4 regions of the Brevibacillus sp. B_LB10_24 genome follow, and region 3 is predicted to be linked to each of the others. Evidence: riboswitches for the same ligand, from Rfam matches in the RefSeq annotation. Region 3 holds a riboswitch; each other region holds the start of a gene.
What was found. Region 3 has a riboswitch for cobalamin ahead of ACI7RC_RS18540 (energy-coupling factor ABC transporter permease). Riboswitches for the same ligand answer to the same signal wherever they lie in the genome.
Positions count from the first base shown of each region.

Region 1: linked by a shared signal. The riboswitch ahead of nrdI (class Ib ribonucleoside-diphosphate reductase assembly flavoprotein NrdI) and the one ahead of ACI7RC_RS18540 (energy-coupling factor ABC transporter permease) in region 3 are both predicted to bind cobalamin.
Region 2: linked by a shared signal. The riboswitch ahead of ACI7RC_RS10290 (FecCD family ABC transporter permease) and the one ahead of ACI7RC_RS18540 (energy-coupling factor ABC transporter permease) in region 3 are both predicted to bind cobalamin.
Region 4: linked by a shared signal. The riboswitch ahead of bluB (5,6-dimethylbenzimidazole synthase) and the one ahead of ACI7RC_RS18540 (energy-coupling factor ABC transporter permease) in region 3 are both predicted to bind cobalamin.

Region 1 is NZ_JBJQOQ010000009.1:17,924-25,433, reverse strand. It holds gene ACI7RC_RS10525 (sigma-54 interaction domain-containing protein) at 1-1,703, shown strand, start outside; gene ACI7RC_RS10520 (aspartate aminotransferase family protein) at 1,958-3,304, shown strand; gene nhaC (Na+/H+ antiporter NhaC) at 3,354-4,796, shown strand; gene ACI7RC_RS10510 (hypothetical protein) at 4,875-5,120, opposite strand; cobalamin riboswitch at 5,212-5,409, shown strand; gene nrdI (class Ib ribonucleoside-diphosphate reductase assembly flavoprotein NrdI) at 5,570-5,929, shown strand; gene nrdE (class 1b ribonucleoside-diphosphate reductase subunit alpha) at 5,916-7,510, shown strand, end outside.
Region 2 is NZ_JBJQOQ010000008.1:154,956-162,465, forward strand. It holds gene ACI7RC_RS10275 (methyl-accepting chemotaxis protein) at 16-1,704, shown strand; gene ACI7RC_RS10280 (hypothetical protein) at 1,841-2,149, shown strand; gene ACI7RC_RS10285 (hypothetical protein) at 2,256-2,672, opposite strand; cobalamin riboswitch at 2,870-3,063, shown strand; gene ACI7RC_RS10290 (FecCD family ABC transporter permease) at 3,305-4,348, shown strand; gene ACI7RC_RS10295 (ABC transporter ATP-binding protein) at 4,345-5,145, shown strand; gene ACI7RC_RS10300 (methyltransferase domain-containing protein) at 5,135-6,211, shown strand; gene ACI7RC_RS10305 (ABC transporter substrate-binding protein) at 6,276-7,313, shown strand; gene ACI7RC_RS10310 ((2Fe-2S) ferredoxin domain-containing protein) at 7,378-7,510, shown strand, end outside.
Region 3 is NZ_JBJQOQ010000022.1:35,322-42,831, forward strand. It holds partial or broken gene fmdA (formamidase) at 1-361, shown strand, start outside; gene ACI7RC_RS18525 (FmdB family zinc ribbon protein) at 653-928, shown strand; gene ACI7RC_RS18530 (DMT family transporter) at 925-1,833, opposite strand; gene pdxR (MocR-like pyridoxine biosynthesis transcription factor PdxR) at 1,951-3,435, shown strand; cobalamin riboswitch at 3,514-3,716, shown strand; gene ACI7RC_RS18540 (energy-coupling factor ABC transporter permease) at 3,867-4,619, shown strand; gene ACI7RC_RS18545 (energy-coupling factor ABC transporter substrate-binding protein) at 4,623-4,934, shown strand; gene cbiQ (cobalt ECF transporter T component CbiQ) at 4,918-5,712, shown strand; gene ACI7RC_RS18555 (energy-coupling factor ABC transporter ATP-binding protein) at 5,717-6,556, shown strand; gene cobJ (precorrin-3B C(17)-methyltransferase) at 6,553-7,510, shown strand, end outside.
Region 4 is NZ_JBJQOQ010000029.1:47,086-54,595, forward strand. It holds gene thpD (ectoine hydroxylase) at 43-933, shown strand; gene ACI7RC_RS21315 (aspartate kinase) at 1,019-2,236, shown strand; cobalamin riboswitch at 2,295-2,470, shown strand; gene bluB (5,6-dimethylbenzimidazole synthase) at 2,541-3,209, shown strand; gene ACI7RC_RS21325 (Rrf2 family transcriptional regulator) at 3,278-3,718, shown strand; gene ACI7RC_RS21330 (NAD(P)-dependent oxidoreductase) at 3,840-4,481, shown strand; gene ACI7RC_RS21335 (NADPH-dependent FMN reductase) at 4,519-5,070, shown strand; gene ACI7RC_RS21340 (isoaspartyl peptidase/L-asparaginase family protein) at 5,308-6,207, shown strand; gene ACI7RC_RS21345 (GntR family transcriptional regulator) at 6,255-6,896, shown strand; gene ACI7RC_RS21350 (ABC transporter ATP-binding protein) at 6,913-7,510, shown strand, end outside.

The DNA.
Region 1 (7,510 bases), on a different contig from region 3:
AAATCATCGACGACCAATTATCGATCGTGGCCGGCACGGGACGGTATACCGGGAAGATCGGCCAGAAAGAGGAAGACGGCGACATCCAGTCAGGATACATCTACAGCCACGTCTTGCAAACGGGAAGCGAGTACGTCGTCGAAGACGCGAAAAACGATCCATTTTATCACGCGTGTGAAGATGAACTGGCAGAGGTCTGCTGTCCGATCCGACTGGGACAGCGGATTATCGGCATCATCGGGCTGATCGCCTTCACGGAAGAGCAGCGGATGGCTTTGCTGCAGAATAAACGGAATTTGCTGGTGTTCACCAACAGGATGGCCGATTTGCTCTCCAGCAAGGTGTCGGAGACCCAGATGGCCAACGAACTGAAGATTATCATCGAGACGATTCGCGACGGGATCATCGCCGTTGACAAGAGCGGCGTGATTACCGCGTGCAATAAAACGGCGGAAACACTGATCGGCATCAGGCGTGAGGACTTGATCGGCAGCAAGCTGACCGCCATTTGGCCCGGTTCGCCCGTGATGGAAGCGATCTCGTCAGGGGCAGGGTACAAGGACAGAGAAGAGATGTACAAGCTTACGTCAGGCAAAGCCGTGCATTTTTTCACAACAGTCAGTCCGGTATTCGGCAGCCAGCTGGAGACAAAGCGGCGAACGGCGGGAGCCGTCATTTCGTTTCGCGATATTGCCGATGTCCGCAAGCTGGTGTACGACATGACCGAACAGAACGAACACTCTTCTTTCCGGGAAATCCTCGGGACGAGCAGCAGCATCCAGGAGGTAAAGGCCTACGCCGAAAAGGTGGCTCACAGCAGCTCCACGATATTGATCACGGGGGAAAGCGGCACAGGCAAGGGGCTGCTGGCGAAGGCGATTCACTATGCCAGCCCGCGGCAGAACGGTCCGTTTATCACGATAAACTGCGGCGCGATACCGGATACGCTATTGGAAACGGAGCTGTTCGGCTACGAATCGGGTGCCTTTACCGGCGCCAACAAGTCGGGAAAGGTGGGGAAGTTTGAGCTGGCTCACGAGGGGACGATTTTTCTGGACGAAGTCGGCGACATGCCGCTGCATCTGCAGGTGAAGCTGCTGCACGTGCTCCAGCACAGGGAAATCGAGCGGGTCGGCGGAACGCGGGTCCTGCCCGTGGACGTCAGAGTAATTGCTGCGACGAACAAAAATCTGGAACAGATGATGCTTGACGGGGAATTTCGCGAGGATTTGTACTTCCGCTTGAACGTCATTCCCATCCAGCTCCCGTCGCTGCGGGAAAGAAAGGAGGACATCGGGCTTTTGCTTCACGCTGCCTTGGAAAAATACAATCGCCTGATCGGAAAGAATATCACCGGTTTTGCACCGGAAACAACCGACCTGCTCGTCAGCTATCATTGGCCGGGAAATATCCGGGAGCTGGAAAATGCAGTGGAGTATGCAGTCAACCTCGAAACGGGCACGGTGATTACGAAGCAAAGCATTCCTGCGCGAATTTTGCGCGTTCACCATGCCGATACCACGCTCCAGACGCTCAAAGAACAGCTCGACGTCCACGAGAAGCAGATCATCGAGCGGTATCTCAATGAATACGGATACTCGGTGGAAAGCAAGCAGAAAGTGGCACATCGCTTGGGCATCAGCGAGTCTACGCTCTACCGCCGGATACGCGAACTGCACATTCGGAAACCAGGCCAATCTTAGTTTGTCAAATTTGACAATTCCATATTCAGAATTAAAAAAATGCTCTGATTGCCGCCTGGCAGCCGCTTCATTCATTCCGGACATATAGTAAACGGATGATTTGTCAAAATTGACAAATTTCCAGGCGGAGACCGCGAAAAAGCCCTTGGTACGGCAAGAAAGTGGGCCCTAAAACTGATGGCACGGTACTTGCAATTCAGCTTTATCGACATGGCCGTGTCGAGATTCCATTGGTACTGGGGGCTTATTGACGAATGATCAGTAGAGAGCGTTTACAGCAGAGATTGGCAGAGGAGCTTCATCTATTTGAAGAGACCCATCCCAAATCGAAAGCGCTGTTTGAACGGGCAAAGGCAAACTACATTGACGGCGTTCCGATGAACTGGATGGTCAAGTGGGCGGGCAGCTTTCCGGTTTTTGTTGAAAGCGGTTCCGGCGCTTATTTTACCGATGTAGACGGGCATCGCTACATCGATTTTTGTCTGGGAGATACCGGCTCGATGACGGGACATGCACCGGAAGGAGCGGTTCCCGGGATTGTCGAACGGGTGCGAAACGGCGTGACGTTTATGCTGCCGACAGAAGATGCGATCTGGGTCGGAGAGGAACTGGCCCGGCGTTTTGGGCTGCCGTACTGGCAGGTCGCCATCTCTGCGACGGATGCGAACCGCTTTTCCCTGCGGCTGGCCCGTCATATCACGAAGCGCAAGTACGTCCTCGTCTTCAACTACAGCTACCACGGCACTGTAGATGAGGCGTTCATTACGCTGCGCGGCGGAGTTCCCGGCAGCCGCAGCGGCAACATCGGCCCACAGGTAGATCCTGTACATACCACCAAGGTCGTCGAGTTTAATGACATCGATGCGCTGGAAAAGGCGCTCGCACCAGGTGATGTCGCCTGTGTGCTGGCCGAACCGGCCATGACCAACATCGGCATTATCCATCCCGACCCCGGTTATCTGGACGCCCTTCGCGAGCTGACCCGCCGTACAGGGACGCTGCTCATCTACGACGAGACCCATACGATGTGCGCCGGACCGGGAGGGTATACGGGGGCCTATGGTCTAAAGCCGGATATGCTGACGGTGGGCAAAGCGATTGGCGCAGGGATCCCGACGGCAGTCTACGGATTTAGCGAAGAGGTCGCAGACCGGATACGCGGGACGATCTCGCTGGAAGATTCCGATACGGGCGGCATCGGCGGCACATTGGCCGGAAACGCGCTGTCGATGGCGGCGATGCGCTCCACGCTGGAGAACGTGCTGACACAGGAGGCATTCGACCGGAACATCCCCCTGGCCGAACGGTTTGCCGCTGGGGTGGAAGAGGTCATTTCCGAAAAAGGGCTTCCCTGGATCGTCAAACGGCTGGGCTGCCGATCGGAGTACTGGTTCCGCAGCACGCCCCCGCGCAACGGCGGAGAGGCAGCCGCAGCGGTAGATTTCGAACTGGATCGTTACATGCACTTGTATGCGCTCAATCGCGGGATTTTAATGACGCCGTTTCACAACATGGCCCTCATCTCATCGCAAACCAAGGCGGAGGACGTCGATACGCACACGAAGGTCTTTCGCGAAAGCGTAGAATCGCTGCTCGATTAGTCACGCCAAGGAGAACTGCAAGCGATAACATTCGAAGGGGGTTGATGAGATGGAGGACATTGAACCCAGAAAAGTCCCGCCGGTATGGGTGGGGCTGATCCCGATCGCGTTTATGATCGTATCGCTGTTCGTCGGCATCTTCGTCCTGGAGCTGGACCCGCATATTCCGCTTTTGGCGAGTGCGATCGTCGCGACAATCGTGGGCTTGTGTCTGGGACACTCGTGGAAAGAGATTGAAAAAGGCATGCTGAAAACGATCACCCTGCCGCTGCAGGCGATTCTGATCCTGATGATCATCGGCGCCCTGATCGGCTCCTGGACCGCCGGAGGGATCGTGCCGACCATGATCTACTACGGTTTGGAGGTCTTATCTCCGACGTATTTCCTCGTCGCCGCCTGCGCCATCTGCATGCTGGTATCGGTGGCGTCGGGGAATGCCTGGACCTCGGCTGGAACCATCGGGATCGCGATTATGGGCATGGCCGAAGGATTGGGGATTCCGATCGCCCTGGCCGCCGGTGCCGTCGTGTCCGGCTGCTATTTCGGCGACAAGGTGTCTCCCCTGTCGGAAATGACGAACCTGGCTGCGGGCGTCACCGGGATCGACCTGTTTGAACATATCAAGCATCTGATGTTTACGACCGTTCCGGCGATTACCATCGCGCTGATCCTGTACACGATTATCGGATTTACGTTGGACCATGCAAGCGACAATGCCGAGCAAGTGATGATCCTGCAAGGGCAGCTGCGCGAACTTTTTGTCATCAGCCCGTGGATTTTGCTCGTTCCTCTGACGGTCATCGTCATGCTGGTGTTTAAAATGCCTGCGATTCCCGGCTTGGTGATCGGAACGGTACTCGGCACGATCTGTACTGCGGTCGTGCAGGGCGCTTCCCTGAAGGAGGCCTTAAATACCCTGTACTACGGACATACCGCTGAGACGGGAATTGAAATGATCGACAGCCTGTTAAACAACGGCGGCATTGAATCGATGTTTTGGACGATCGCCCTGATCATGATTGCCATGGCTTACGGAGGAATCCTGGAAACGACGCGAATCCTGGAATCCATCGTCAACGCCATCCTAAAGCGTGTCAGGTCGACCGGCAGCCTGATCGCCACGACCGTCGGGACGAGTGTCACGACCAATTTCCTCGCATGCGATGCCTACCTGGCGATCATTTTTCCCGCCCGCATGTACGCATCCGAATACAAAAAACGGGGACTGCAGCTGAAAAACCTCTCCCGAACGGTCGAAGACGGCGGCTCCGTCACCTCACCGCTGTTCCCCTGGAACACCTGCGGAGCATTCATGTTCGCCACCCTAGGAGTCCACGCTTTCACGTACGCGCCATTTGCCTTTTTCAGCATCCTCAGCCCCATCATCGCAATCATCTACGGCTTTCTCGGGATCAAAATCGCGTACGAACCGAAAGCAAACCCCGCCGACTCCGCCACAATCACCCCGGCGGTCCAGGTGGAATCTACGTAACAATATCTCAAGCGCCGCTTATCTCCCACATCTGCCAACGGGAGTAAGCGGCGTCTTTACGCATCTATAACACTAAGGCTACGAGACGGAAGAAAAAAATGGAGCGAGCGCAGGCCTTGGCACGCCTACCCAGTCGTAACGGAAAAAAGCGGCACACGCTTGTCGACCAAATCCTACGTTGAAATACCTACAGTCCTTTTTGGTCGACGTGCCGCTTTTTGTAGTGGAGACGGCCACCCCCAGCTTCCCCGCTGGCGTGCCGCGAACGAGCGAGCCCATTTTTTTCTTCCGGACCACAATGTTCACCAAAGCCAAAGAACGCATCATCTCTCTCCCAAAGTGCAATCCTCCCCTCCAAACAGCGTGCCAAGTATTGACACCCTCAACATCTTGTTGTAAGGTAAATAAAGTCATCTACATATTGATACGGACAGGTGTCTTGCCAACAATATTTGGCAGAGACTTAAAAAGGGAAGCACGGTGCGATTCCGGCGCGGTCCCGCCACTGTAATAGGGAAGTTCCGTTCCAAGGTGCCACTGATCGCCGCGATCGGGAAGGCGGACGGAGCGATGACCCTTGAGCCAGGAGACCTGCCTGTTCGTCTGCACTCTGGTACCTACGGGAGATAGGGAAGGGTTCGCGCAGCTGGCCTGCAAGCCGTAGGCCCGTGCATCCTGTGGATTTTTACGCGCATCCGACCTCCTGCTAGTCGTCGGATGCGCTTTGCTTTTTCTGCAACAAACAGCAGTACATAAGGGAAGGATTGAGGGACATGCTGGTCGCCTATGATTCGAAGACGGGAAACGTGCGAAGATTTGTAACCAAGGCAAATGTGCGAAGCGTGCAAATCGACGCCAAAATGACGCTGGAAGAGCCGTTCGTACTCATTACCTATACGACGGGATTTGGCCAGGTGCCGGAGACGGTAAAAGCTTTTTTGCAGCGAAATCACGCCATGCTGCGGGGAGTTTCGGCCAGCGGGAACCGCAACTGGGGCGGAAATTTTGCCAAGAGCGCGGATGCGATAGCCGATCAGTACAAGGTTCCGGTTATTTCCAAATTCGAACTGTCGGGGACCAGTCGCGATGTGGAGTATTTTGTGAAAGAGGTGGCAGGGATTGCGGCACATTGAACTGAACAACCAATTGATGCAGCGTGGCAGTGACGGATTTTTCCAATTGGACAAAGATCGGGAAGCGGTCGAAGTATTCATGGAGGAAGTCCGCGCGAACACGATGCAGTTTGACAGCGTCAAAGCGAGAATGGACTACATGATCGACCATCAGTACTACGAAAATGTATACGAGCGGTACACCCCGGAGCAGGTGGAAGAGATCTTCCGCACCGTTCACAGCTACGGGTTCCAGTTTTCCTCCTACATGGCGGCGTCGAAGTTTTACAAAGACTACGCGCTGAAGACAGATGACAAGTCGATGTACCTGGAACAGTACCCCGACCGGGTGGCGATCGTCGCTCTTTCGCTCGGAGAGGGAGATTTTGAGCGGGCCAAACGTCTGGCTCAAGCGATGATCGAACAGCGCCTCCAGCCGGCTACGCCAACGTTTCTCAACGCCGGGAAAAGCCGCCGGGGAGAGATGGTATCGTGCTTTCTGCTGGAGATGGACGATTCGCTCAACTCGATCAATTACATATTAGGCACCTGCATGCAGCTCTCCAAAATCGGCGGCGGCGTCGCCGTCAACCTCTCCAAACTGCGCGGCCGCGGCGAGCCGATCAAAGGGGTGGAAGGCGCGGCGAAGGGGATTATGCCGGTCCTCAAGCTGATGGAGGACGCGTTTTCCTACGCCGACCAGATGGGGCAGCGGAAGGGATCAGGGGCGGCCTATTACAACATCTTCGGTTGGGACGTCATCGAGTTTTTGGACAGCAAAAAAATCAACGCCGACGAAAAATCGCGGATCAAGACGCTGTCGATCGGCCTGATCGTGCCGGACAAGTTTTACCAGCTGGCGGCGCAGGACAAGCCGCTCACCGTGTTTGCGCCTTACTCTGTCTACCGGGAATACGGACAGCACCTGGACGACCTTGACCTCGACCAGATGTACGATGAACTGCTGGCCAACGAGCGGGTCAAGAAGAAAACCGTGATGAGCGCCCGCGAGATGCTGACCAAGATCGCGATGATCCAGCTGGAATCGGGCTACCCGTACATCATGAACAAGTCGAACGCCAACAAGGCACACGCCTTGAAAGAGATCGGGTCGATCAAGATGTCCAACCTCTGCACGGAAATCTTTCAACTGCAGGAGACCTCGACGATCAACGATTACGGACTGGAAGACATCATCCGCCGCGACATCAGCTGCAACCTGGCCTCGCTCAACATCGCCAATGTGATGGAGCAAAAGAAGCTGCGGGAGTCGGTGCACGAAGGCATCGAGGCATTGACGGCAGTGAGCGACACGACCCGGATCGAAAACGCGCCGGGGGTGCAAAAAGCCAATCGCGAGCTGCACTCCGTCGGACTTGGCGCGATGAATCTGAACGGCTACCTGGCGAAGCAGAAGATCGCCTACGAGAGCGAGGAAGCCAAAGATTTTGCCAGAACTTTTTTCATGATGATGAACTATTACTCACTGGAGAAAAGCATGGAGATCGCGCGGGACCGCGGCGTCACCTTTGCCGGTTTCGAACGTTCCGAATACGCCAAGGGGACCTATTTTGACAAGTACCTGGAGACGGATTACCACCC
Region 2 (7,510 bases), on a different contig from region 3:
ATAGGGGGGAGTTTCTTGAAATTCACGCTTGGCAAAAAATTAGTCAGCGCTTTTGTCATCATCGCTCTGCTATTGGGGGCAGTCGGAATTACCTGTCTTTACTTTTTGCAGAAGGTGGATCAATCGTATTCGGACATACTTGTCAGGCGGGAACATATCTTGACGAATCTAAACGACATAAGCAACGGGACTGTTCAGATGATGAACAGTGTCCGCAGTTTTCTGGCGGGGGCGAACAAACAGGATGCGATCAAGTTTGAAGGCGCCTATCAGCAGGCAGAGGAGCTGCTCGGCCAAACGGTTCCCCTGTTGAGACGCGATACAGATATCGAAACCGTCCAACAAGTACAGGAGATGGTGAAACAGCTCAAAGAGAAGGGGGACAAGGTGTTCGCACTGCCCAGCGACCAGCAGGAGGAGGCAGTCAGGCTGGTCATCGCCGAAGCGGTGCCGCTCGGCTTGGAAATGAAAAAGCTGGTCGATGAGATGGCGTCGGATCAAAAGCAGTTGATCGAGACAGCTGTAGAGAGCAACCAGAGCCTGGTCGTCTCGCTGAAATGGATTTCCCTGGGGCTGATCGCAGCCACGTTCATCCTGGCAGTGGCGATCGGGATCGTCTTCTCGCGGAGGGTGTCCAGATCGATTGGGGTTCTGAGTCTCGCGGCCGGCAAAATCGCCGAGGGAGATTTTTCAGGCGGCGACATCCGGATCAAAAGCCGGGATGAAATCGGTGATTTGGCCCGCTCCTTCCAGCAGATGAAGGAAAATCTCCGCGTGCTGATCAGGCAGGTAGCGTTAAATGCCCAGCAGGTGGCTGCTTCTGCGGAGCAGCTGATGGCCAGTTCCGACCAGACGAGCAAAGCCGCCGGGCAAATCACTTTGACGATACAGGAAATGGCTGCCGGCTCCGATCAGCAGGTCCAGGAAGTGGAAGGAAGCGCAAAAGAGATCCAGGAGATGTCAACAAGCGCACAGCATATCGCGGCGAGCGCCGGTCACGTATCTGGCGTCGCTGCCGAAGCTTCCCGAAAGGCTGCAGACGGAGACCAAGCCATCCGGACGGCGGTGGAGCAAATGGAAACGATCAATCGGACGATGAGCGACTTGACCCGGGTTATCGAAGGGCTGCAGGGGCGCTCAACGGAAATCGGACAAATCATCGAAGTGATCACCAGCATCTCCGCTCAGACCAATCTCTTGGCTTTAAACGCAGCGATCGAGGCGGCGAGAGCAGGCGAACACGGACGCGGGTTCTCGGTGGTGGCCGACGAGGTTCGCAAGCTGGCGGAACAATCGACGGCATCGGCTCAGCAAATCGCTGACTTGATCAGCGCCATTCAGCTTGAAACCGGGGCGGCCGCCCAATCGATGCAGAGAGGCCGGCAGGAAGTGGAGAACGGGATGGGCGCGGTCCATCAGGCGGGGAAATCCTTTGCCCAGATTCAAGCTTCTGTCCTGGAAGTGACGAACCAGATTGAAGAAGTATCCGCTGCGTCCAAACAGATGGCGGCAGGAACGGAAAAAGTGGTGCAGACGTTTGAGCGCGTGCTGCAGCTTGCCGAGGGTTCGGCATCAGGCAGCCAGAGCATCTCGGCAGCCACACAGGAACAGCTGGCCTCCATGGAGGAAATCACTGCGTCTGCCGGCGCGCTGTCCAAACTGGCGGAGGAATTGCAGCAGCGCGTGGAAACATTCAAGGTGTAGCGGATAGGGAGGAACGGAAAAACATCGCGGGAGTTGCGATATTGATCTTTTTCATATTTTCTTTGATTATCTTTTCATATATAATACCTACACAAAACTATGGCACATTGAAAGAAAAATAGAAAGTTACGTTAACATGTACACAGCTCATGTTGCAGGCGAATTCAGGCAATTTACGTATGATTATAGTTGGGTTGAAGGGTTGCATTATTTTGATGCCTATGCTTCCCTATGCGAAGCTTCCGCGGCGCTATGCAAAAATGGAGACGTATATGGGATAGCCAGTCGTCTTAAACGTTTCGCTGAAAAAGATAATTTTGATAAACTAAGTTATAAAGATGCGCGGTATATAGCAGATTTTTTGGATTCGCTGTTAACAGATTCACCTCCCACTTCGGATGAAGTCTTCAAGTTTTTGGGTTATATTGTAGAACTTAGCAAGTAAGTAGATTCTTATGCGGTCTCGGGACAACCTTCGGTTTACCGTGGCCGCATCATATTTTCTAAGATTGGAAGCAGGCTGCCCTAATACGGGGGGAGTAGAAATGGAATCAGTCGGCGGGACGAAGGAATTTCTTGAACATCAACTTGACCAGCAGATCGGAAATCCAGAACATGGAGGAATTAATCGCGATCAGCCGCCAGAATGGCTGCGTATAGTGAAGGAAATCTAGAAAATTGTCCGCAGGGTGAGACGTGAAGGCCAGCGTAAAGGCAATGATAAAGGGTGAGAGCACCACAAATGTAAGCAGAATCTGCAGCATTCCCGAATAAACAGGGCCGAGATACCTTATATTCATAGCTAACAGGTCAGCCACTAATGAGACGGGCAAAGAAACAATCATGAATACGCTTGCCACCACAGCGCCGTAGATAAAGACAAAGACAGGCTCCTTAGACTGAATCCCGATGATGGAAACGGAAAGGACAGAAGCCAAAAGGACCGTGACGTATTTGCTCCCCATCAAGTCAATCCCCCCTCGGAAGGTTCTGCGAATCCTTGCATCCGTTGACATCTGAATTCCAACATTTCCCATACCCTTATAGTAAAACATTTGGAAGGATTTGCATATTCCTAATTTCCGACTGCCTATTGCTGGACGCACAGGTAGCAATCTTCCAAACTTTAGGGTAAGATAAAAGGAATGCAGGCACCAACCTACAATTTCATAGGATGCAGCCAGGTGCCCTTGTGGGAACAAGGGGTAACAGGGAATCGGGTGAAAGTCCCGAGCGGTCCCGCCACTGTATCCGGGGAGTTCTCTTTTCATACAGGCCACTCGATGCCACAACGTCGGGGAAGGCGAAAGAGCGCGACGATCCGGGAGCCAGGAGACCTACCTAGCATGCTCACACCAGCAATGCCTTCGCGGAAAGGAGAGGTGTACGGAAAGAAGCAACGATTGTTTGCCGCAGTTTGTTGTTTTTCTCATAAGATCCGGACCCGTAACCCCATCTGCCGAGATGGGGTTTTTTCGTATGTAGGCAAGCGAGAATTGCAGAAAGGAGCAAAAAATTGAGAAACCTGATACCCCAGCTATCTTCAAAAGGAATCGTACGGGCAAGCGGAAATGCCCGCCCGGCCCTTGTAAACGGCCGGATGGGGCTAAGGGGCGTCCTGTGGCTGCTGTTCGGGATGTTTTTGCTATCCGTGACGCTGGCCGTCATGCTCGGCCCGATCAAGATTGCCCCTGAGACGGTGTGGAAAATCCCCCTGTCCCATCTGCCCGGGATTGGACAAGCAATCGAACGGGATTGGACGAAGGCGCAGGAGCACATCATTTGGGATATCCGCTTCCCCCGTGTGCTGCTTGGGGCTGTGGTGGGAGCAGGGCTTGGCGTGGCCGGGGCGGTCATGCAATCCCTGCTGCGCAATTCGCTCGCCGACCCGTACATCCTCGGCGTCTCTTCCGGTTCGTCTGCTGCCGCCACATTGGTTATCATCTTCGGGGTACTTCCGTATTTCGGGCAGTACGCGTTGACTTTCGGTGCCTTTTTCGGTGCTCTCGTTTCTATGATCGCCGTTTACTTGGTCGCCCAGGTACGGGGAAGCATCAATACTTCTCGACTGCTCTTGGCAGGCATTGCCGTCTCAATGGTTTTATCTGCCGTAACCAACTTTATTATCATGCTGGCTCCGAAAGAACAGGGCATCCGGGACGCGATGTTTTGGATGATGGGCAGTTTCTCTGGCGCCAAGTGGGAGTACTTGACGATCCCCGGTTTGGCTGTGCTGGCCGGTACCGCGTTTTTGCTGTTTCAATACCGCGCCTTGAATGCCGTCTTGATGGGCGACGAAACGGCGAAAACACTTGGCATCAACATGGATGCGTTTCGAAAAACGCTTATTCTCGTCGTTTCGCTGCTTACCGGGGTCATCGTCGCCGTGAGCGGCTGCATCGGGTTTATCGGCATGATGATGCCGCATATTGCCCGGTTTTTGGTCGGCTCTGACCATCGGCGGGTCCTCCCGGTATGCGCCGGGCTGGGGGCGATTACCGCTATTTGGGCAGATGTTCTCGCCCGCCTGGTATTGGCCCCCCAGGAAGTGCCGATCGGTGTGGTTACCGCACTGTGCGGCGGGCCGTTTTTTATCTGGCTGCTGCGCCGGAGTACATATACCTTCGGAGGGGGAAGCAAATGAACGTGACAGTGGAACACGCTTCGTTTTCGCTGATGCAAACGCCTATTGTCCAGGATATATCCCTGCATGCCGCCTCGGGGCAATTTGTCGGCATCATCGGGCCGAACGGGAGCGGAAAATCCACGCTGTTGAAAATGATCTGCCGAATCCTGGAGCCGGATGCCGGAATGGTCAGTTTGGATAACCAGGAGCTAAGCCGATTGGCTTCGCGCTGCATTGCACAGCGGATGGCAGTCGTCAGTCAGGAGACGACGCAGATGTTTGATTTTTCGGTATGGGAAATGGTGCTGATGGGGCGGACTCCGCATAAACGCTTGTTCGAGCCGGATACCTCATTGGATGAAGAGATTGTGGACATGGCCCTGCAGCGCGTCGGCATGCTGGAGTACGCGGAGCGCAGCTTTATGAGTTTGTCCGGAGGTGAAAAGCAGCGGGTGCTGATCGCCAGGGCGCTGGCTCAGCAGGCGCAGGTGATCGTACTGGACGAGCCGACGAACCATCTGGACATCCGCTACCAGCTGCAACTGCTGGATCTGGTCAAGACCCTGGGCGTCACCGTCATCTCGGCGCTGCACGACTTGAACCTGGCTTCCGTTTATTGCGACTATTTGTACGTTATGCAGGATGGACGGGTGTTCATCTCCGGGCCGCCTGAGGAAGTGCTGACAGCGGAATTGTTGCACGACGTATTTGGCGTAGCGAGCGAAATCGTGATTCACCCGCTGACGAAAAAACCGCATATCACTTTTTTGTCCAACCTGGTTCGACAGACAGGAGGGTGGAACAATGGCATATAGCAAATGCAGCTTTTGTCACTTCATGTACGACGAATGGTTTGGCGACACGCGAAACGGCGTCCCCGCTGGCACGCCGTTGGCAGAGTTGGCCGGCAGCGTCTGTACCCGCTGCGGCATGCAGGGCAGGCGGCATGAACGGCAAGGTACGCCCCTCTACGCCGGGCTGGAGGCGGAGTATTACGATCAATTTGCCGGGAAGGGCGGAATCGCCTTTTACCGCAACTGGCTGCTGGCGTGCACCGAATCGCCGGCTGTCCTGGAGCTTGGGGTTGGAACAGGCAGAATTGCCGTGGAAATCGCCGAGAAAGCGGGGACAGTATGCGGAGTGGATTGGAGTCCGGCGATGCTGAAAGTGGCGAATGCCAAGCGGGAGCGGATATTCAAGCAGAACCCGGAAAGGTTGGAACTGGTTGAAGCAGACGTGATGGCTTTTCAGCCCGGCGCCATGTTTTCGCATGTACTCTGCACAGATGGCTTGTTCCAGCATTACAGTCTCGTTGAGGAACAGATCGCTTTGCTGCAGCGAATCCGGGAAAATTTGCGGCCGGGGGGCTGGCTGGCCGTCGACCTGCTGCTTCCGCCTGAAGGGGGAGCCTGGACGGAGCGGCGGTGCAAGCGGCTGCCCAATGGAAAAATGGTGTACAAGCAGGTGGAAGGAGAAACTTCCTTGCGCCGCCAGTTGTTTCACTGCACGATTACTTTCGAGGCTTTCGTCGACGGGCTGCAGCAGGCGCGATACCGGGTGGAACGGGAATACGCCCTGATGACGCCGAGAGAACTGGGTCATCTGCTCGCCGCGGAAGGTTTTGCCGTCGTTGGCATGTACGAAAATTACGGTTTGTCCAAACCGTGGCGCACTGCTTCGCTGCCCCAAACAGAACCGGCTTTCGCCCGGTTGGAACCGGAGGAAACGTTGGCCGACCGGAGCGAAGCGGGGGAGGCTGACGGTCTCCTTTCCTACCGTCAGGATATGTGGCTGGAAGGCGGATATCCACTGGACGGGATGATGAGTCGGCCGCCGGTACAGGCGGGATCTAAATTTACATTAATTTCCAAGTCTCGATAATCGAAGAAGTTCCTGTAAGCTGCAAGGCTTGCTTCAAAAAAACAATGCGAGGAGAAGTCCGATCATGAACAAGCAACGCAAGTCTGTCAGTCAACTGATCCTGTTTCTATGTCTGATGATCATCCTTTCTGCCTGCAGCAGTTCAACGAACGGAGTAGGCAATACCACTGCCATCAATGAACCTGTCAAGCAAGCCGATTCACAGGGGAAGACGCCGGCAGACCAGGAGTACCAAGCATTTGAACTGACGAATCTGGGGTATACCCAGACCTTTACAGAGGCCCCCAAGCGGGCTGTCACGTTGAATCAGCACGTCACGGAAATGATGCTGGCTCTCGGCCTGCAGGATTCCATGGCAGGAACAGCTTATTTGGACGACAAGATACTGCCCGAGTATGAGGAAGCGTATTCCAAGATTCCTGTGCTCTCCGATAAGTACCCCGCCAAAGAAGTGTTCATGGCGGCAGAACCCGACTTTGCCTACGCCGGCTGGCAGAGCGCTTTTACGGAAAAGACTCTGGGAACCGTCCAGGAATTGGCGAAGGCAGGCATGAAAACCTACGTTCAGGAGTCATCCAACATAACAGCGCCCACTCTGGATGATGTATACAAGGATATCGAAAATATCGGCCGGATCTTTCATGTAGAAGCAAAGGCAACGGAAGTGATCGACAAAATGAAGGCCGATATTGAGCAAATCACCAAGCAGATTGGCCCCGTCGAACAACCGCTTCGCGTCTTTGTCTATGACAGCGGGGAAGACAAAGCGTATACGGCGGCCAACACCTACATGACCTATCTGATCGGTTTGGCCGGAGGCAAAAATATCTTCGACGACATACAGAAGAGCTGGGCGGAAGTGAATTGGGAAGAAGTGGTGGACCGCAATCCGGATGTGATCGTCATCGTCGACTACGGCGACAAATCGGCCGACCAGAAGCGGGATTTGCTGCTTTCCAAAAAGGAGCTTGCCGACCTTCCGGCGATCGCCAACCAGCGCTTTATCGTCCTGCCCCTGTCGGCGGCGTCCGAAGGAATCCGCGCACCGCTTGCCTTGAAAATTCTTGCCGAGGGTTTTTATCCCGACCGGTTTCATCAATGAACAAGGCAATCGAACAGCCCTGAATTCATAACTTGTTCGACCAGTTAAAGGAGAGGATGCCTGTATGTCAACCTGGGACTTATCGAAAACCAAGCGCCACGTCCTCATATGCAATGGCGGAAGCTGCATGAAACAAGGAGCGGAAGAGGTCACGCAGGCGATCCGCGCCGAGATCAGCCGGATGCAGGCTGACGACG
Region 3 (7,510 bases):
AGATCTGCACGTCGATATCATCAAAGGCGGAATGGCCAAGTACAACATCATCCACAATCCGATTTTCAAACCGGGACCGGTCGACCCGCATTACTCCGAGTTCCTCGTCTTCGAGGGAATCTCCGTCGATGAGCATTCCGGAAGCCAGCACTACCTCGACGCCCATATCGCCTACCGGCGGGCTTGTCTGAACGCCATCGAGTATTTGAAGACAAAAGGCTTTACCGGTGAACAGGCGTATATGCTGCTCGGTACCGCACCGGTAGAGGGGAGAATCGGCGGCATCGTCGACATCCCGAACGCCTGCTGCACCATTTCGATCCCGACGGCGATTTTTGAGCAGGATATTTTGCCGAGGTAACAGACGACTTCGTCATTAGAGATGGGACTGCAGAAGGGGGAAACGGAAAAAATGGAGCGAACGCAGGCCTTGGGAAGCCACCCCAGTCCGAACGGAAAAAAACGGCACACGCTTGTCGACCAAATTCTACGTTGAAATACTTTCAGTTATTTTTGGTCGACGTGTCGTTTTTTGGAATGTCGACGGCCAGTACAGCTTCCCTGTTGGCGTGCCATGAACGGAGTGAGCCCATTTTTTCTGTTTCAGCTGCGGCTTCTGTAGTCTCAACCTGGTTTTGATCAGAGGAAAGGAATGTTGACGATGCCAAAGTACCAGTTTTGTTGTGCGAAGTGCGGCGATTTTGACCTATGGCTGGGCATGGCCGAGGCTGCGGCGACAACCATTTGTCCGGTTTGTGACGGGGAAGCTGCGAGGGTATACACCCCACCTGGCCTGATGATGACGCCCTACTCGCTTCGCCGCCGGATTGAGGGGAGCGCCGAGCCCAAGGTAGTAAAGCGGGAACAGCACCATCACGGACATCACCATCAGCACGCGCCAAGCAGACCCTGGCAGGCCGGCCATTAGCTCTTTGCGGCATGGTGGGCCGATTTCCACATTTTCTGCCAGTCCCTGAAGCTGGTCAAAATGACTCCGCCAATGACCAACACCGTTCCAGCTATGCCGAGCGGGTAAATCGGTTCATCGAGGAAAACAGCCCCTACCGCTAAAGCGATCACCGGAGAAACGTACAGCCACGTCGAGGGAAACAAGGGATTCGTCCGTTTGACGAGCCAGTAGTAAATGCCAGAAGCGATGATCGACCCAAATACGATCAGGTAAAACAGTGCTCCCACGGCTGTATAAGGCTGGGAAAATGTGAAGTGAATCGGTTCAAACATCAGGGAGAGCACCAGCAGTCCGATGCTCCCAAAGAACATCTGAAACCCGTTGACCGCCAGCGGAGTCAGACCGCCCGACAGCAGCCGTTTGGAAAAAATCGCGCCCCAGGCAAAAACGGCTTCGGAAAGGAGGATTCCCGCCGAACCCAGCAGCCAAAGGGTTGAGACGCCTATTTCCAAGTGGGGAAAGACAACGAGCCCGATCCCTGCAAATCCGATCAAGAGCCCCATCCACTGCCACAAAGGCATCTTTTTACGGTCGAAGCACAGGCTGAGCACACTGACGATGATCGGTCCGGAAGCAGACAGCAAGGCGGCAAGTCCCGAGGAGATGTACTGTTCGGCCCAGTAGAGTGCGGCAAAGGGAATCAGGGTCATGCATACGCCCAGGTAGATCAGATCCAACATGTTCCTGCGGGTAAACCGGAGAGATGATTTCTTCAGGTACAGGAACGCGATGATCAGGACTCCTGCTGTACCGAAACGGATGGCAGCAAACAGAAAGGGAGAAAATCCGGCATCAATGCCTGCTTTGATGGCATAAAAGGTTGTTCCGTAAATCAAACACATAAGCAGATAGCTATAAATCATTTTATCCATATCCCCTTTTCCAACCCGGAGTGTTATAATCTTTAGAAAAAACATACAGCAGTGATATACATAACAGTCAACAGTGATACATAACACTTCCGGAAGAGGGGAGAACGCATGCAGATCAACCTTACGCGCCAGTCCGGAGTCCCCCTGGTCAGGCAAATCTATCAGGAAATCTCCGAGCGCATTCGTTTCGGATCGTTAGAGGAAGGGACTCCTTTGCCCTCCATTCGCAGCTTGTCCAGACAGTGTGATGTCAGCTTTATGACTGTCGTTGAGGCGTATCGGCTGCTGGAAGAAGCAGGGCTGATCGAACGGATCCAAGGCAGAGGTACATTTGTTGGAAAGGCGAAGAACGAGGTTGGGGACACTGGGCAACCCAATAAGGTTTCCTGTTATGAGTGGCAGCATGCTGTTGCGGATTACCTGCCGCGGGCTCAGGTTTGGCAGAGTATGCAGGCAGAGCCTGAAAACGGTTTTTCTTTTTCGATTACCTCGCTTCATCCCGAACTGGTTCCGCTGGCAGAGTTGACATCAGCCGTCCAGAATGCGCTCCGTGATGATCCAACAGTCTTGTTCAAGTACGGACCAGTGCAGGGGGATGGTTTGTTTCGCAAGGCATATGCCGAATACGCCAAGAACTTCCGCCTCAACTTACACCCGGAAGAACTGATCGTCACCAACGGGGCCCAGCAGGGGATTGACCAGGTGGCCCGCAGCTTTATCGGGCCTGGTGACGTCGTTGTGACAGAAGTGCCTACCTATAGCGCTGCCATCGACGTGTTTCGAGCGAGAGGAGCGACCGTTCTGTCTGTTCCGGTCGATGAGGAGGGGATGCGGGTCGACCTGTTGGCTTCCCTTTGCGACCAGTATCCGCCAAAATTGATCTACACGATGCCCACGTACCAGAATCCGACCGGAGCCCTCATGAGCCAGCGTCGGCGTACCCAGCTGCTCGATCTTGCGCAGAGCTATCGCAGCATCATTTTGGAGGACGATCTCTGGAGTGAAATCTACTTTGGCAAAGCCCCGCCACCGCCGATAAAAAGCATGGATGAGCACGGGCATGTCATCTATTTGAAAAGCTTTAGCAAAATACTGGCCCCTGGATGCCGAGTGGCTGTTCTTGCCGCCAACGGCAGATTCCTCAACCGTTTGATGGTTGCGAAGGCAGCGGCAGACTGGGGGAGTCCGCTTCTGACACAGCGGGCGATCCTCTCCTTTATGCAGTCTTTCTCTATGGAAAAACACGTGAAGCAGTTGCGGCAACGTCTGCTCGGCAGGAGAGATCTCGCCCTGTCCGTCTTAGAGCAGCACGCTCCGGCAGGAGTGCGCTGGACCGTGCCGCAAGGTGGATGCAATATCTGGATCACACTTCCTCCCTGGCTGCGTGCCGAAGAACTGGTCGTTCCGGCGTCTCGCGAAAAGATCAACTTTCTCCCCGGGTGGGTCTGTTACCCGGGTGAACCGGAGTTTCACCATCTGAGAATCTGTTTTTCCAGCATGAGTGAGGATGAGCTGAGACAGGGGATGCTCGGATTATGCAGGATCTTTCAGGAATCGATCGAGGCGCCATTGGAGAAACCTCCAGTCGTCTGACCCTCAGCCATCAAATAAAAAGAGATTGACAACAGGTGGAAACTATTACTATCATGAATATAATTTCTATCGAAAAAATGCATATGGAACGTTCAAGGTGTTGACCGATTCTTCTGCTTGAATCGGCAACTTAATAGGGAAGTCCGGTGAAAGTCCGGCACGGTCCCGCCACTGTAACAGGGAGCATAACGCTTACACAACCCACTGTTCTTGAAGAATGGGAAGGGCGCGTTTATGCGATGAACTGGAGTCAGGAGACCTGCCTTGAAATCGACATCGTCAAACTCACGAGGATGAGGGAGGTGTACATAGTTTGAACAGCCGTCTAGGGTTAGCCGGGCGACTTGTCAGGTGATGGAGCATCTTCGGAGTATTCTCTGAAGGTGCTTTTTTGATTGGGGAAAAACAGAGTCTCAAGAGGGAGTATATTCATGAAACGGAAATTATTCGTTCCAATGGGAATTGTCGCGCTGGTGCTGTATTTGTCATTTAACACGCCGCAGACTGCACATGCCATGCATATCATGGAGGGTTTTTTGCCGGTTGGCTGGGCTGTCTTTTGGTGGGTCTTGTTTATTCCGTTTTTTCTCTTGGGCCTGCGGGAGATTCAGCGTACGACGAAGGCGAATCCCGAAACAAAGCTGCTGCTCGGACTGGTCGGGGCGTTTGCATTCGTGCTGTCCGCCTTAAAGCTGCCATCTGTGACCGGGAGCAGCTCGCATCCGACCGGAACCGGCCTGGGGGCTGTGTTGTTTGGCCCGCTGACGATGGGGGTATTGGGCAGCCTCGTCCTGCTGTTTCAGGCGCTGCTGCTTGCTCACGGCGGATTGACGACGCTCGGGGCCAATGCCATTTCGATGGCGATCGTAGGGCCATTTGTCGCATACGGCGTGTATCGGCTGCTGTCACGCGGCGGCAAGCGGCAAAAACTGGCTGTCTTTGCCGCAGCGGCACTGGCTGACTTGTCGACGTACCTGGTCACGTCGCTGCAGCTTGCACTGGCGTTTCCCGCAGAATCAGGTGGAATTCTCGCTTCCTTTGTAAAGTTTGCCGGGATTTTTGCCCTGACACAGGTGCCGCTCGCCATTAGCGAAGGGCTGCTGACCGTCCTGGTGTGGAATTGGCTGCATACCTACAATCGGACTGAGTTGGAACAACTTCTGGCCGCAAAGCGAGGTGTGTAAAGGATGGGCAAATCGAATCGCTACCTTACCATCGCGATTTTGGTCGCGGTGATCTTGTTGGCAGTCCTCCCGCTGGCATTTATTCACGGGTCGGAGTTTGGCGGGTCAGACGATGCGGCTGAAGAGGCGGTTGGGGAACTTGCACCCGATTACGAGCCGTGGTTTGAGCCGATTTTTGAGCCGCCGGGTTCGGAGACGGAGAGTTTGTTGTTCGCTCTGCAGGCGGCGATCGGCGCAGGTGTAGTCGGTTACGCCTTCGGTTTCTTCCGGGGCCGGTCGGCAAAAAAAGGACAGGCGCATGAAGATTCCGTTTGATTCGTACGCCTATACGAATCGGCTGCGGCAGCTTCCGCCAGATCAGAAGCTGCTGTTCGCCGCCTCCCTGCTGGCGATCGCGCTGTTCGCTCACTGGCAGGTGCATTTGCTTATTTTTGCCTGGTCGAGTCTCTGGATCGTGAGGTATGCGGGGATTCCCTGGCGAACTTATTTGCGGCTGCTGCTGCTCCCAATCGCCTTCATGCTGATGAGCTTGCCGCCGCTTTGCCTGGAAGCTGCCAGCGGCGAAGGTGCTGGCAGCGCAGTGGCAAATGCCGTGGCTGCCATACCGGTGGCAGGCAGTTATGTGTACCTGAGCCCGAGCGGCCTACTGCGGGCGTTTACGGTCCTGACCCGGGCGCTTGCGTCCGTTGCCTGTCTGTATTTTCTCCTCTTTACCGTGCCGCTAGGGCAGCTCTTGCAGGTGCTGAGAAGGCTAGGGATGCCCGTGGTCCTGGTCGAGCTGTTGTCGATTATGTACCGCTTCGTCTTTGTCTTGCTGGAGGTGGCTGGACAGCTTTGGGTGGCACAGCAGGCAAGAGGAGGGCACAGCGGCTTTCGCCAAACGCTAAAAGATGTGGCAAAACTGGCAGTTACCCTGTTTGGCCGGACGTGGCAGCGGTACCGGCAGTTGTTGGTCGGTTTGACGGCCAGAGGGTTTTCGGGCGAGATCCGGGTGGTATCGACTGCCCGTTTTGTGCGATCAAAACGATATCTGTCCGAAGCGGTTCTGGGATGTCTCACACTGATCGCTTTGGAGTGGTTGACGAGGAGGTGAAGCCTTGGATTGGCTGATAGAATTTCATGATATACATTTTACCTACCCGGGTGCCAGTCATCAGGCGCTCGCCGGATTGACCATGCGGATTCCCGCTGGCCGCAAGTGTGCCCTGTTGGGTCACAACGGCAGCGGGAAATCGACGTTTTTTCTGCACGCAAACGGTATCCTCCGCCCTAACCAGGGCCAGATCAACTGGAGGGGGGAGCCGCTGCGTTATGACCGCAGTTCGCTTCTGGCGCTGCGGCAGGCAGTAGGGTTGGTCTTTCAGGATCCGGAACAACAATTGGTGGCGGGCACGGTGGGCGAGGATATTTCTTACGGTTTGTGCAATATCGGCCTGACTGACGAGGAGATCGTGCGGCGAGTCCGGGCGATCTCCCAGCGATTTGATTTGGAGGCGCTGCTCGATCGCCCGATCCACCAGCTCAGTCTCGGACAGAAGCGTCAGGTTACGCTGGCCGGGGTGATGGCGATGCAGCCCCAACTGCTGCTGTTGGATGAACCCACAGCTTGTTTGGACCGGCTGCATACCCGGCAGTTGATGGCTGAACTGGCGGAGATTCATCAGGCGGGGACTGCCATCCTGCTGGCGACGCACGACCTGGACCTGGCTTACGCGTGGGCTGATTGGATCTTTGTCTTGGATGGAGGACGGCTGGTGCTGGAAGGCACTCCGGACCAAGTCTTTTCCCAGCGAGCCGCTCTGGAAGAGCTTCACCTCGGCGTACCGCTGCTGTTCGATTTATGGGAAGCGCTGCCTCCCGAACGGCAGGCGTCGTTTTCTGGGAGAATTCCCCCGCGTACGGCTGCAGAATGGAAGGAGAGGAAGGTGTGGGTATGAAAGGCAAACTGTTGATCATCGGCTTTGGACCCGGCAGCTTTGAACACATAACCAAACGGGCCAAGGAAGCGATCGAAGAGAGCGATGTCGTCATCGGCTACAACACCTATGTGGACCTGATCAGCGGGCTGTTGACCGGACAGCAGATCGTCCGTACGGGAATGACGGAAGAAGTGAGCCGCGCACAGGAGGCGGTCCGCCAGGCGGAAGCCGGCAAAAAGGTGGCGGTCATCTCCAGCGGGGATGCCGGCGTCTACGGCATGGCCGGATTGGTCTACGAAGTGCTGATCGAAAAAGGCTGGACGGAGGCGACAGGGGTGGAAGTGGAAGTGATTCCAGGAATTTCCGCGATCAACTCCTGTGCGTCGCTGCTCGGGGCACCGGTCATGCACGACGCCTGTACGATCAGTCTGAGCGACCATCTGACCCCGTGGGAGATCATCGCCAAGCGGATCGAAGCGGCGGGGGCGGCCGATTTTGTCGTTGCGCTGTACAACCCGCGCAGCGGACGGCGCACCAGACAGATCGTCGAGGCGCAGCGGATCCTGCTGAAATACCGCTCGCCGGACACGCCAGTGGGCATCGTCAAGAGCGCCTACCGCGACCGGGAGCAGGTCGTGATCACCACCCTGGAGCAAATGCTGGATCACGATATCGGCATGCTGACGACCGTCATCATCGGGAATTCGGCGACGTTTTTATACGATGAGAAAATGATTACGCCGCGGGGCTACCAGCGCAAGTACACGCTGACGGCTGATGAGCAGGCGTTGAAACCTCACCAGCGCTTAAAACCGGAGGCAGAGCCTTGGGCGCTGCCCCAGTTTGAAGAGGAGGCACCGCGTGCTGCGAATAACCGGACTGCTGCTGAATTGCGACCTGCGGCTGCGGACTTCCAGACTTCTGCCGGGTTACAAGCTGCGGCTGCGGACATCCAGACTTCTGCCGAGATAC
Region 4 (7,510 bases), on a different contig from region 3:
GCAGGATGAGATTTGGCGAAAAACCTGGAAGGAGAGGAAAGTATGAACCAACGCTACGTCGTCATGGAGGATTGCTATCCATCCCGCATCGAGGATACACCAGGCATCATCGAGCGAAAGGACCCTGTCGTCTATTCGGACGCAGGCTCCGGCACGTCCGAGCTGGATGCAGACATGCTTGCGTCCTATGAACAAAACGGATACCTCAACCTGAAAGGCTTCTTTTCGGCTGAGGAGGTCAAGACGTTTCGGAATGAGCTGCAGAGGCTGTGGCAGGAAAACAGGGAAACGGAGCGGAAGGAAGTGATCCGCGAGCCGCAGAGCCGCGAGATTCGCTCGATTTTCGCCGTACATCGAGACAGCGAGGTCTTTCGTCGGCTGTCGCAGCATCCGCGGCTGCTCGCCATCATCAGGCAGATCTTGGGCAGCGACGTGTACGTGCACCAGTCCCGGATCAATTACAAAAAAGGATTTACGGGCAAGGAGTTTTATTGGCACTCCGATTTTGAGACCTGGCACGTAGAGGATGGCATGCCGCGAATGCGGGCGTTAAGCTGCTCCATCGCGCTGGAGGAGAATCACCATTTTAACGGCCCGCTGCTGCTCATCCCCGGCTCCCACAAGAAATTCATCACGTGTGTGGGCAGAACGCCGGATGCGCATTACGAACAGTCGCTGCGCAAGCAGGAATACGGTGTGCCCGATCAGGCGAGCTTGCAAGAGCTGGTCGAGCATCACGGTATCGATACAGCCGTCGGACCGGCGGGAACGGTCACGCTTTTTGACTGCAACGTCATGCATGGCTCCAATGGCAACATCACGCCCTACCCGCGGTCCAATGTGTTTTATGTCTACAACAGCGTTGAGAACAAACTGGTCAGCCCCTTCTCGGGCCAGAAGCCGAGGCCGGATTACATCGCGACCCGCGATTGACGTTTTTACTACAGGGCCGCTTGCTTCGAGTGTGAACGCAGGCGGCTGCCTGTCTACCGGACTTACGCATACAGGGAGGAACAGGATGGCTCTCATTGTCCAAAAATACGGCGGCACTTCCGTAGGTTCTATTGACCGGATTCGCAAGGTAGCAAAACGTGTGATGGACAAAAGGAATGCCGGCCACCAGCTCGTGGTCGTCCTCTCGGCCATGGGCAAAACGACAGATGAACTGGTGAAGCTGGCAAAAGAAATTTCTCCCCACCCTGACGAGCGGGATCTGGACATGCTGGTCAGTACAGGGGAGCAGGTCTCGATTGCCCTTCTATCCATGGCGCTGCAGCGGGAAGGGTGCAGAGCTGTTGCGCTGACGGGCTGGCAGGCAGGGATTTTGACAGATTGCTGTCACGGCGATGCTCGCATCCGGCACTTCGAGAACAACCGGATTTGCGGGCACCTGCAGGAGGGCAAGGTAGTGATCGTCGCCGGCTTTCAGGGCGTGGATGAACACGGTGAAATCACCACGCTGGGCCGGGGCGGATCCGATACGAGCGCTGTTGCGCTGGCCGCCAGTCTGGGTGCGGAGCGCTGCGAAATTTATACGGATGTGACGGGTGTGTTTACGGCTGACCCGCGCCTGGTGCCAACTGCACAAAAGCTGTCCGCCATATCCTATCAGGATATGCTGGATCTTGCGCAACTGGGAGCGGGCGTCTTGCATCCGCGATCCGTCGAAACCGCACGGAAACGCCACGTCCGCCTGGTTGTCCGCTCCAGCTTTTCGGATGAAGAGGGGACTTATGTGGGAGCGGATGTGCCGGCTCAGGCGGAATCGGTCGCCAGGGGCATAGCCCATCAGGAGCAGATTTCCATTTTGTGGGTAAAAGGGCGGGAGATTCACCGCCGGACGCCGATGTTGACCGGCAATCTGCGGGAAGCGGGCGTTATGGCAAATGCTGTTCTCCACGGAACGGACCTTTTGTCGTTTCCGGTTGCGACAGAACAGCACAAAAAGGCAGCCGCTTTTTTGCAGGAGCAGCAGGAGAGTCTGGGCTTTGATGAGATGGAAGCGGAGCACGGCTTTGCGATGGTCTCACTTGTAGGGGTATCGCGGCATGCGTCCTCAAAGGTGCCAAAGACAATCAAGCGAAAAATGAAGGCGCTGCAAGTTCCGATTCGCTGGTTCCATCAGAGTGAGCGGAAAGTCTCCATCGCGCTGCCGGCCGAACAGGTAAAAACAGCCGTAAGGGCACTGCACCGGGAGCTGGGCTTGGATGCAGGTGAAAAGTTGGCAGTGAAGTAGGCGGCTGCTTGCCGCTTGCTCTTGATTTCCTTACGCGCTGCCGGTACGATAACATAAAAAGGAAATAAACCGATTTGGTGCCATGAAAACATGGAGAATAGGGAAGGAACCCACACGATGTGTCCATCGCTGTATGAAGCGAGTGAATGTACAACAATGCCACTGGGATGACTGGGAAGGCGTATATTCACGATGAGCTTGAGTCAGAAGACCTGCCAAATCTGGATCGCTTATTTGAGAAACGACACATTCTCAGTCTTTTTCGGGCTGGGAATGTGTTGTTTTTTTACAGGGGGAGGAAGAGATGCACTTGTTCAACGAATGGCAAAAGGAAGGCGTTTATAAGGCGATATTTGAAAGGAGAGACATACGGGAATTTCGTGCTGATCCGCTTCCGGAGGAGAAGCTGCAGAAGATTATCCTTGCTGGCCATCACGCTCCTTCCGTCGGATTCATGCAGCCGTGGAATTTTATCGTCGTCCAATCACAGGAACGAAAAGAGAGGTTGGCGACAATCTGTCAAAAGGAAGTGAAAGCACTCGCGATTCACTATGAGGATGAGCGAAAAACCAAATTCTTGTCTTTAAAGGTAGAAGGAATCAGGGAGGCGCCAGTTACCATCTGCGTGACATGCGACCCAACCAGGGGCGGCGGGCATGTACTCGGGCGCAATTCCATCCCGGAGACAGATATTCTGTCCGTGGCTTGCTGCATCCAAAATATGTGGCTGGCTGCTTATGCCGAAGGGATCGCCATGGGCTGGGTCAGTTTTTACAAGAAGCATGACGTGCGTGAGATCCTGGGCATTCCGCCGCATATCGAACCGGTTGCCCTGCTGTCGCTCGGGTATACCGATCACTATCCGGATGCCCCCCTGCTGGAACAGGCAAAATGGGAAAAGCGGCTGCAGGTTCGCGACCTGATCCGCCATGACAATTGGAATGAGGTTTGTCGTTGGCAGTTTGAAGACTGAAAGAGTTGAGAGGTTGACTTTCCATTTTTGTTGTAGCTATAATCGTTACAACGAGAGGGTGGAAGAAAATGAAAATCAGCAGTCGATTTAGCATCGCCGTCCATATTTTGTCGTTGTTGGCGATTGCCAAGGATGCACATGGGACGTCAGAATGGATTGCGGGGAGCGTAAATACGAATCCAGTGACCATTCGCCGGATATTGGGGCAGTTAAAAAAAGCAGGCTTGGCAAATGTGCGTGCCGGAACGGGCGGAGCGTTCTTGTTGAAGGATCTGGACGAGATCTCCCTGTTGGACGTGTACCGGGCGGTTGACGTCGTGGAAGAAGATCAACTTTTTCACATCCATGCCGAACCGAATCCGGAGTGTCCGGTGGGAGCCAACATCCAGGCAGTCCTGGAGCTGATCCTGAAACGGGCCCAACAGGCGATGGAGCAGATCTTGGCGGATATCACAATCGAGGAATTGGTAAACGTGCTCTCTCAAAAAATACAAGCGACTGCTGATTAGATTTTTTTCAACACGTTGTAATGTTGTTCGTTACAACGTTACAACGAATGGTGGAAGCCCCATTCGTGCAAAAAACAATGCGTGATGGTTATGCTAATAATCAACAACAGGAGGGGAAATGATGAAAGTTGCAGTCATTGGCGCAACCGGCAAAGCGGGAAGCCTGATAACGAAGGAAGCAGTGGAAAGAGGTCACGAAGTCACTGCGATCGTCAGGAATGCTTCCAAACTGACCGAACAACATGCTGCAGTGTTGGAGAAGGATGTTTTTGACTTGACGGCAGACGACCTTAAAGCGTTTGACGTCGTGGTCAACGCGTTTGGTGCCGCTCCCGGCAGTGAGCATCTTCATGTCGAAGCGGGAAGAGTGTTGATTGAAGCGCTGAAAGGCGCGCCGGATACGAGGCTGATCGTCGTCGGCGGGGCGGGAAGCCTGTTCGTTGACGAAGCAAAAACACTGCGTGTGATGGATGCGCCCGATTTCCCCAAAGAGTATCTCGCGACAGCGCAAAACCAGGGCAAAAACCTGGAGGACCTGCAGCAATCTACAGGCATCCGCTGGACGTTCATCAGCCCTTCGGCATTTTTTGATCCGCAAGGGAAGAGAACCGGATCATACCGGACAGGGAAAGATCTGCTGCTGGTAAATTCGAAAGGGCAAAGCTATGTCAGCTACGCAGACTTTGCCATTGCTGTATTAGATGAAATCGAGAATCCGCAGCATATCAACGAACGATTTACGGTTTCATCTGAATCAGAGTAATTCGCTCAAATCATTTATTCACGTGGAGGGAATAAAAATGAAAGTGGCAGCCATAGTAGGAAGCATTCGCAAGGAGTCTTATAATCTGAAGCTCGTCAAATTCATGCAGAAGCGGTATCAGGGACAGTTGGATATCGAAATTGTAAACATCCGCGACCTCCCGCACTACGACCAGGATATTGAAAATGAACCGTCTGCCGTGGTGAAGGAATTCAAAAGCAAGGTGGCTGCTGCCGATGCCGTATTATGGGCAACGCCCGAATACAATTACTCGATTCCAGGCGTACTGAAAAACGCCATCGATTGGCTGTCCCGCGTGGACAAAGTAATGATCGGCAAACCGTCGCTGATCATTGGAGCTTCCATGGGGGCTCTGGGAACGGTGCGTGCCCAGCAGCATTTGCGCGATATCCTGTATTCGATCGGTGTATCTTCTCCGATCATGCTGGGGAACGAAGTCTATATCGGAGCGGTTCACGAAAAAATTGATGAAAATGGCGTTTTGACCCACGAGCCGACAGTTGCTTTTTTAGATCAGGTCGTTGAGAGTTTTGTATCGTGGTGCAAGCAGGCTCAACTACAAAAATGACAGGATTCAGTCCACATCCTCCGTCTTCCATAAGGCTGGGGATGTTTTTCTTTTTGAATTGACTTTTCGCAATTGAGGGAAGTGTCCGTTATCATAAAAAATGAAAATCTTTGTAATAATGAGTTGAACATTGTAGAAATATGTGGTAATTTATTAGACAAATATTCCAGCGATATATCGCTAGTATATGCAAGAAATTTTTTTAACAGAGCAGAAGGCGGAGAGGAACAGTCGAAGATGAGTGTTATTTTGGCACATGGGAGCGTAGAAACCAGCACGGCGCCGGAGTATATCAACGGTTTGCTGGAAGCAGTGCAGAAGGGCTCGCAAATTTTGCAAAACAAGCAGCACGTGTTGGATGCTGTCGAAGCAGTGGTAAATGAATTGGAGGACAATCCGCTGTACAATGCCGGGCTGGGATCGGTGCTCAATCGCGACGGGATCGCGGAAATGGACGGAGCGATCATGGACGGACAGAGCGGCCGTTTTGCCGCTGTAGCCGCTATGCGCGATGTAAGGCATGCCATCTCCGTAGCCAGGCGGGTCATGGAGGAGACCAAACACGTCGTCTTGGCCGGCGAGGGCGCAACGCAATTCGCCAGAGAGAAGGGCTTTCCGGCAGATAACTGCATAACGGAGGATCAGCTGAAATCATGGCAATTGGCGATGCGCCTGCTGAAGGAGGGACAAGAGCTTGACTTCAGCCCATACACCGGCTTGAAAAAGGAGACGGATACCGTTGGCTGCGTAATTCTGGACAATCACGGCAAGCTGGCTGCCGGTTCCTCCACCGGGGGATCCTTCCTGAAATTGCCCGGTCGCGTAGGAGACACGCCGTTCATCGGCGGAGGCATTTTCGCTTCCGAACACTGTGCCATTGTCTGCACCGGACGAGGTGAAGCCTTCATCAAGACGTTAACGGCCAAGTACGTCGACGATCAGATTCGCGGCGGGGAAGATCCGGAAACAGCTGCTTGCAGGGCCATTGAACGGTTGCATCAATTGACGGGGGAAACAGGCGGCATCATTGTTGTAGACGCTTTAGGCCGAAGTGCAGCGGTACATAATTCTTACTCATTTCCGGTTGTGCGGCTGCATGACGGCCGTGCGGAGGAGATGAAGGTGCTGCAGATCTAGAAAACAAACAGAATCATCAATCTTTACAGATTGGCGAGGTGCGGTGGATGGTTACACGTAAAAAGTACTCTCTCTCTGAACAAGTATACAGAGACATTAAAGAATTGATTGTTTATGGCAAGATTAAACCGGGTGAACTACTGACTGTAGGCGAAATGGCTGAGCGGTTCAATGTAAGCAAAACACCCGTCCGGGATGCTTTTAATGAATTGAAGCATAACGGTCTGTTGGAGGTTCTCCCCTATAAAGGTTATTTTGTCAGCAAGGTCAATTTGCAAGATCTGAACGAACTTTTTACGCTCCGCATCCTGCTTGAGGGGGGGGCAGGCGAGCTGGCGGCACAGAACGCCACCAAGGAAGATATAGAAAAATTGGAAGAGTTGGCACGGGTACAATTTAGACCCGACGATGAAGAGAGTGAAATCGTGTTTATGAAGACCAATTTCAACTTTCACATCACATTGGCGGAAGCATCCAACAATCGGCGTCTGGTCAAATTGATCGAGAACAATCTGGATCAGATGCAGAGGGTGCTGTATCTCGACTTGAAGATAGCCAATCCGTATGCTATGAGCGAGGAACACACGGCACTGGTGAAGCTGATCAAAGAGCGAAATGCTGAAGGTGTAAAAAAAATGTTGGTCAGCCATATTGAAGCGTCTCGCAACCGCGTGGCTAAAAAGCTGTAACCCAGGAGGTGCCGCGATGATACTGGAGGCAATAAACCTTACCAAACGATACAAAGGATTGACGGCTGTCGACTCCTTCTGCCTGAAGATTGAACCCGGTATAATCCGTGGTCTGATCGGACCCAACGGCGCGGGGAAAACGACAGTATTTAACCTGCTGACGTCACTTGTTCAGATGACAGAAGGTCAAATTACCTTTCTGGGACAAGACATTACCGGGAAACGGCCGGATGAAGTCGCAAAATTGGGGCTTTCCCGCACCTTTCAAAATATACGTCTATTTAAAAAGCTGACCGTTCTAGAGAATGTCATGGTTGCTGCGCAAATCCACAAGAAATACGGCTTCTTTTCGACGGTGTTCGGCCTGCCGCAGTTTTTGCGGGAAGAGCGGGCCATTAAAGAGACGTCAGAGCACCTGCTGGAAGTGGTCGGATTGGCCCACCTGAGGGATCAGCAGGCAAAAAATCTTCCTTACGGCGACCAGCGCAGGCTGGAGATCGCCCGTGCGCTTGCCGTCAGTCCCAAACTGCTTCTATTGGACGAGCCGGCTGCGGGAATGAATCCGCAAGAGTCGATCGAGCTGTCCGAGATGATCCGGGAGATACGCCAGCAGT